3 regions of the Streptomyces sp. MK37H genome follow, and region 1 is predicted to be linked to each of the others. Evidence: riboswitches for the same ligand, from Rfam matches in the RefSeq annotation. Region 1 holds a riboswitch; each other region holds the start of a gene.

Region 1 (2,252 bases):
TCGTCCAGGGTCTGCCGGTATCCGGCGATCCGCACCGGTCGTCGCCCTGGGCCAGGGAGGTCCAGGTGAACCCCAGTTCGCTCAGCACACCGGCGGTGTCGTCGCTGATCTCCGCGGAGGGCGGCCGGAAGCCGGTGGGCCGCCGCCCGGAGATGTCCTCCAGCACCCGCGCGGAACGCTCGATGGCGCGGCGCTGCCCCTCGGCGTCGAGGGTCGCGTAGTCCTCCAGGCCGTCGCCGCGGGAGCCGATCTCATGGCCGCGGGCGGCCACGTCCCGCACCGTCCCGGGGTAGCGCTCGGCCACCGTCGTCGGGATCATCCAGCTGGCGCGGACATCGGCCGCCTCGAGGGCGTCGAGCATCCGGGGCGCACCGCGCTTCGGGCCGTACTCGCCCATGGACGGGGTCTTGGGCCGCTCATGGCAGGACTCGTCCAGCCGCAGCCAGAACAGCTCCGCGTCGAGGTTCACCGTCACCACGACCGCGCACCGGGCGCCGTCCGGCCAGGGCGGGTTCTGTGGCGAACCACACATCGTCATGGGAGCGGATGTGCTCGATCAGCCGGCGCAGCAGCAGCACCCGGCTCGGCTTGCCCATGACTTCCGGGTGCATCATCACGACGTAGCAGAGCCCGTAGCGCGTAGTAGCCGTCGAACTCCCGCCGCCAGTTGTCGAGGGTGAGGTCGGTGCCGGCGATGCGGTCCTGGCCGCGCGGCTCCGCCGGGATGTCGTTGTAGGCGAACTGGGGGAAGTCGTCCAGCTCCCACTGCGCGGGGATCTCGATGAGGCCGGTGTCGCGCCCGAGCTCCGAACTGCTGACCCGGCTCCGCGGCCATTTCCTGCCGCCCAACAGCCCCCATTACGGCGCCGACGAGTGAGGACGTGCGCGTCCTGGTGGCGTCTCACCAGGTGGCCGGTCTTGGCCAGGCATCCGACACGCGGTACCGTCGGTGCGATATCGACGATGGTCTGACGGAAGCCGGTGGGAATCCGGCACGGTCGCGCCACTGTGAACGGGACGTATCCGAAGGGGACGTTCCGTGAGTCAGACCCGCAGCCATCGTCCTGTGCACCACCGAGATGGGACGCGAACTCCCTTAGGAGGCCACTGTCATGGCGCAGCATGTCGCCCAGCCGACAGCCACCACTCCCGCCCTCCCCGCCACGCTGCCGCTGAAGGCGATAGCTCCCTGGGGCGTTTTCTTCGGCATCCTGATGCTGGTTCTGCTGTTCTTCGTCGGCGCCGAGCAGGGCGCCACCGCGGTCGTCTCCGGCTCGGGTGTCCACGAGTGGGTGCATGACGCCCGCCATCTGCTCGGCTTCCCCTGCCACTGAGGCGAGGGACGCCGCACTCCCATGAACTCCGCAACAGTAAGAAACCTGCTGGTGCGGGGCATGCTCGCCGGTCTTGGTGCCGGTGTGCTCGCCCTGATCGCCGCCTATTTCCTCGGTGAGCCGAACGTCGACCGCGCGATCGGCTTCGAGGAGGCCCACGCCCCCGCGCATGACCACGAGGTCGAGATCGTCTCCCGTAGTCTGCAGTCCACCGCCGGCCTGGCCACCGGTGTGCTGATCTACGGGATCGCGTTCGGCGGCATCGCCGCCCTCGCCTACTGCGTCGCCCTCGGGCGCGTCGGCCGCTTCAGCCCGCGGGCCACCGCGCTGCTGCTGTCCGGCTGCGCGCTGTTCGCGGTCTATGTCGTGCCGTTCCTGAAGTACCCGGCCAACCCGCCCGCCGTCGGCAACGGCGACACCATCGGCAAGCGGACGACCCTGTACTTCCTGATGATGGTGCTCAGCGTGCTCCTGGCGATCGCCGCCACCATCCTCGGCAAGCGGCTCGCCCCGAAGCTGGGCACCTGGTACGCCACCGTCGCCGCGGTGGCCGCCTTCGCCGTCGTCATCGGGCCGGCGTTCGCCTTCCTGCCCGTCATCAACGAGGTCCCGGCGGACTTCCCGGCCACCGTCCTGTGGCGGTTCCGGCTGTCCGCCCTCGCCATGCAGGTGATCCTGTGGGGTGGCTTCGGCCTCCTCTTCGGTGAGCTCGCCGAGCGGATGCTGAACCCCAAGCCCGCGAAGGGGGAAGAGAGCCGGGCGATGGCGGCTGCCCCGAACTGGCCCTGACCACACCGAGACGCACGAGGGCCCCCGGAGCCATCCGAGGGCCCTCTGGCGTTGTGAGGGCACGTCCGATCCCCTGAACCGCCGTCATGCTCGCTCCTCCTGCCGGTGTCATGGGGTGCGGGGGGCCAC
Region 2 (2,252 bases), on a different contig from region 1:
CGTCCGCCTCGACCCGGCGCATGAACTCGTCCGGGATCCAGTGGGCGATGTTGAGGTTGTGGGTGCGGCGGGCGTCCTCGCCCGTGTTGTCCCGCAGCTCCAGGAACTCCTCGAGGTCCGCGTGCCAGGTCTCCAGGTAGACACAGGCCGCGCCCTTGCGCCGGCCGCCCTGGTTGACGGCGGCCACCGAGGCGTCGAGCGTGCGCAGGAACGGCACGATGCCGTTGGAGTGCCCGTTGGTGCCCCGGATCAGCGAACCGCGGGCCCGGATGCGGGAGTAGGACAGGCCGATGCCGCCCGCGTGCTTCGACAGCCGCGCCACCTGGTGGTAGCGGTTGTAGATCGAGTCCAGCTCGTCCAGCGGCGAGTCCAGCAGATAGCAGGACGACATCTGCGGATGCCGGGTGCCGGAGTTGAACAGCGTGGGGGAGCTGGGCAGGTACGACAGCGTGCTGGTCAGCCGGTAGAGCTCGGCCACATCGTCCAGCGCCCGCTCCGAGAGGTTCTCGGCGAGCCCGCAGGCCACGCGCAGCAGGAAGTGCTGCGGGGTCTCGATCACCTGACGGGTGATCGGGTGGCGCAGCAGATAGCGGCTGTAGAGGGTACGCAGCCCGAAGTAGCCGAAACGGTTGTCGGCGCCGTCGGCCAGGGCCCGCTCCACCAGCGCGTCCAGCCGCTCGGCGTGGGCGGCGGCGAACTCCGCGGTGGAGTCGGCGAGCAGGCCCTCGCGGTGGCCCACCTGGACGGAGGTGGAGAAGGAGACCGCGCCCTGCCCGGCCGCCTCCTCCGTGATGGTGAGCGCCAGCAGCCGCGCCGCGAGCCGCGAGTACTCCGGCTCCTCGGCGATCAGCCCGGCCGCCGCCTCGGTCGCGAGCGTGCGCAACTCCGCCTCGTCCGAGCCGGGATGACGGCCGCGCAGGGCGGCGGCCGCGACCTTGCCGGGGTCGGTGGCGGGCAGGTCGGCGGTGAGTCCGGTAAGAGTCCGTAGCAGGGCGGTCCCGGGCGCGTCGTCCGCTGCCTGAGAAGCCGCCTGCGCTGAAACCGGATCGGCGGGCGCGATGGTCACTGAGGTGCTCTCCCTCGCTCGGCTGGACCGCGAGGGGTGGTGCGATGGGCGCGTACGGGCATGCCGATGCCGCACTCCTCGTACGCCAGGCACACCACGCAGCGTCCATCGGCCCAACCCTCGAGGCCGGGGGACGTGTTCACAGGGCTGTCGGCAGGTGCTCGGACTCACGGGCACGCCGAATTGAGCGCACACGTACACCGTTGCGGGACAGTTCCGGATTCCCACCGGATTCCCCTGTGGCGACAGCGAGGACGAGCATACATCTTGTGTCGGCCGACGCACGCACCCCCATATCTTGTGTCGGAGCTGCGGAGTTTCGCATGAATGTGCTAATGCGTTCCGGAGGTGGCCCGTGACCTGGGGCGTGCGGCGCGGGGCGTCACAGCTCCACGGTGAAGGCCCAGAGGGTGAGGTCCGTGCCGGGCAGGGGCGCCCAGTCGCGCTCCGGGGCACGGGTGAAGCCCAGCCGCTCGTACAGGCGGTGGGCGGCGGTCATCGACCGCTGGCTGCTGATCACTATTCGCCGCAGGCCCAGTGCGCGGGCCCGGTCCAGGCAGGCTCGCACGAGCGCTTCGGCGGCGCCGCGGCGGCGGGACTCGGGGCGGACGGCCAGCATCCGGAACTCGCCCTCGCCGGGGCGGGCCAGCTCCGCGTACGCCCCGCCGTGCACGGCGAACGCCACGGCGCCCAGGACCTCGTCGCCCGCCGCGTCCGCCGCGACCAGCAGCTCGGCCTCGGCGGCCCGGCGGCGGGCGTCGCGCAGGGTGGCGAGATAAGGATCACTGTCCCCGAAGTCCAGGAGGCCGTCCCCCAGATACACCTGTGCGGTGAGCTCTCCGATTCCGTCCAGCTCCTCGTCCCGCGCGCGTCTGATCGTGATGTCCATGCCCGCAGTCTGCCGCAGACCACTGACAGCCGGGTCGCCGGGCGCGGGGTGTGGGTCCTCGGCGTCACTGGGTGACGGCGGTGATCACTCCGGTGGAGCCCGCGCGCTTGTTGGCGGCGTCGGCTTCCTGGTGGGTGACGTAGCGCCGGACCGTACCGTCCGGCAGTGTCAGCTCATAGACGACAACGGGTTGAGGCGGCCATTGAGCCGCTGTTCCGCCGCAGTTGCAGGCCATGGTTGCCCTTCCTTTCCCTCGGGTCGTTGTGGGGGGCGGTGGGTCAGTCCAGCCATCGCGAG
Region 3 (2,252 bases), on a different contig from region 1:
GGGTGCGACGGGAGGAGTACGTGGGCCCGTGGTTCCCCGAGCCGCTGCTCAGCGATCCGTATCAGGATCCGGCCCGGGCGGTGGAACTGGCCGACTCGGTGTCGATGGCGGCGCTGCTGCTCCTGGAGCGGCTCAGCCCGCTGGAGCGGGCGGTGTTCGTGCTGCGGGAGGTGTTCGCCTTCGGGTTCGACGAGATCGCCACGGCGGTGGGGCGGTCGGAGGCGGCATGCCGGCAGTTGCTGGTGCGGGCGCGGCGCCACATGCAGGCCGGGCGGCCGCGGTTCGCGGCGGACCGGCAGGAGCGGCAGGAGCTGGCCACGCGGTTCTTCGACGCGCTGAAGGACGGCGATGTGGGCGGGCTGCGGAAGCTGCTGGCCGCCGATGTGCGGCTGGTCGGGGACGGTGGCGGCAAGGCCCCGCAGCTGGCCAGGGCCGTCATGGGCGCGGAGAACGTGGCGCGGTTGCTGGGCAATGTCTTTCCCTGGCTGCTGCGGATCGATGTGTCGTTGGAGCCGCGCGAGGTCAACGGCCAGCCCGGCGCGATCTTCCGCGACCGGGACGGCAAGGTGCTCCACACCCTGGTCCTCGATGTGCTCGACGGGCAGATCCAGACGATTCGCACGGTGGTCAACCCCGACAAGCTCGGCCACCTCGGGCCGGTCGGCGACGCCTGGGCCGTGGACCGCGAGGTGAAGCAGGCCCGCCGGCGGCCGAACTGACCGTGAGACGTGGCCGTTCGACGCTGTTGGTGGTCTCGGGGAGCCAGTCGTGCCACATCCGAGGCCAGGGAATCCGGTGCGAATCCGGAACTGACGCGCAGCGGTGAGGCAGCGGTGAGGGGGACGGGCGGGGCATGTGACACCACTGGGAGGAGTCCGTGACGGCCGTGGGGCCGTCGCGAACGAGCACCGGGAAGGGGCCCCGTCCGGCCCCGTCCGGACGAGTCCGAGTCCGAAGACCTGCCGGCACCTCCGCGCCCGGTGCGCGGAGGACGTCCGTAGGCCAGGCTCCGCGTACGAGTCCCGACCGCCGAGGCTGCCCGTGCTCCGCTCCGCCCGCCGTACCGCGGAGTTCCTGCTCGCCCCCGCCTGCTGCTCACCGCGTGCGGTGGCTCCGGCCATGACGACGCGGACACCCGGGCCGTCGACGCGGCCCTGGAGCCCGGCGGACTGACCGACCGGGCCGGTCAGTCGCGGCGCACCCGCCCATCAGGGCCACCTGACCAGAGCCCACGAGCTGCGCACGGCCCTGCGTGCCGCGCTGCGCCAGGACGCCGAGGGTGACGGCCAGGGCGGCGATGCCCCGGTCGGCTACTCCTTCCACGTCACACTGACGGCCGGTCACGGCGCCCACCTGACCATCGCCGCCGACCCCGTGGACACCGCCCTCGCGCACATCGTCATGTCCGCGCTGACCGCCACGGTGAACGGGACCTGGCATCGGCTCAGGATGTGTCCGGCCCCCGACTGCCAATGGGTGTTCTACGACAACTCCCGCCCCGGCCGGGCCAAATGGTGTTCACCCCAGCTGTGCGGCAACCGCGCGAAGACGCAAGCGTATCGCCGCCGCCAATCGACCTGAATCGCCCCGCGGCGACCCGGCTCCGGATGAGTACGGCTGGCCGGCATCCCAGACGACTGACATGGGCGGCTTGTAGGGTACGTGGCATGCCGGACGCCATGCCCCGACCCGAGCCCTTCACCCCGCGGACCGACCCCGCCGCCCTCGAGGACCTCCGCGCGCGGCTGCGCGCGACGCGCTGGCCGGACGCGCCCGAGGACGCCGGGTGGGCGCTCGGGACCGACCTCGCCTACCTCCGTGAGCTCGTCGCCTACTGGGCGGACGGGTTCGACTGGGCGGCGCAGGAGGCGGCGCTCGCCCGGCTGCCCCGGTTCCGTGTCCGGCTCGGCGGTCTCGGGATCCACTTCGCCCACATCCGGGCCGCCGCCCCGGCCGGACCCGCTCTGCCGCTGGTGCTCAGCCATGGCTGGCCGGACTCGTTCTGGCGCTATACGAAGGTCATCCCGCACCTCACCGACCCCGGTGCGCACGGCGCCGACCCCGCCGACGCGTTCGACGTGGTCGTGCCCGACATTCCGGGCTACGGGTACTCCGACCGGCCCACCGGCCAGCCGCTCGACTCCATCGCCGTCGCCGGGCTGTGGGCCGAGCTGATGGACGTCCTCGGCTATGAGCGGTTCGGCGCGGCGGGCGGGGACCTCGGCAGCCATGTGAGCCGCTACCTCGCGCTC

What was found. A riboswitch is a leader RNA that binds a small molecule or an ion and turns the genes downstream of it on or off. The one in region 1 is predicted to bind cobalamin.
Region 2: linked by a shared signal. The riboswitch ahead of GWI24_RS38485 (ribonucleoside-diphosphate reductase subunit alpha) and the one ahead of GWI24_RS04150 (CbtB-domain containing protein) in region 1 are both predicted to bind cobalamin.
Region 3: linked by a shared signal. The riboswitch ahead of GWI24_RS46490 (CGNR zinc finger domain-containing protein) and the one ahead of GWI24_RS04150 (CbtB-domain containing protein) in region 1 are both predicted to bind cobalamin.

The regions. Positions count from the first base shown of each region.
Region 1 is NZ_JAAAYH010000015.1:13,355-15,606, reverse strand. Features, by position in the region: gene GWI24_RS04160 (polysaccharide deacetylase family protein) at 1-538, opposite strand, end outside; gene GWI24_RS04155 (hypothetical protein) at 535-849, opposite strand; cobalamin riboswitch at 922-1,073, shown strand; gene GWI24_RS04150 (CbtB-domain containing protein) at 1,113-1,334, shown strand; gene GWI24_RS04145 (CbtA family protein) at 1,356-2,123, shown strand.
Region 2 is NZ_JAAAYH010000485.1:1,009-3,260, reverse strand. Features, by position in the region: gene GWI24_RS38485 (ribonucleoside-diphosphate reductase subunit alpha) at 1-1,066, opposite strand, end outside; cobalamin riboswitch at 1,201-1,362, opposite strand; gene GWI24_RS38480 (GNAT family N-acetyltransferase) at 1,449-1,955, opposite strand; gene GWI24_RS38475 (hypothetical protein) at 2,020-2,190, opposite strand; gene GWI24_RS38470 (hypothetical protein) at 2,234-2,252, opposite strand, start outside.
Region 3 is NZ_JAAAYH010000047.1:5,517-7,768, reverse strand. Features, by position in the region: gene GWI24_RS09850 (RNA polymerase sigma-70 factor) at 1-719, shown strand, start outside; cobalamin riboswitch at 747-982, shown strand; gene GWI24_RS46490 (CGNR zinc finger domain-containing protein) at 1,375-1,581, shown strand; gene GWI24_RS09840 (epoxide hydrolase family protein) at 1,668-2,252, shown strand, end outside.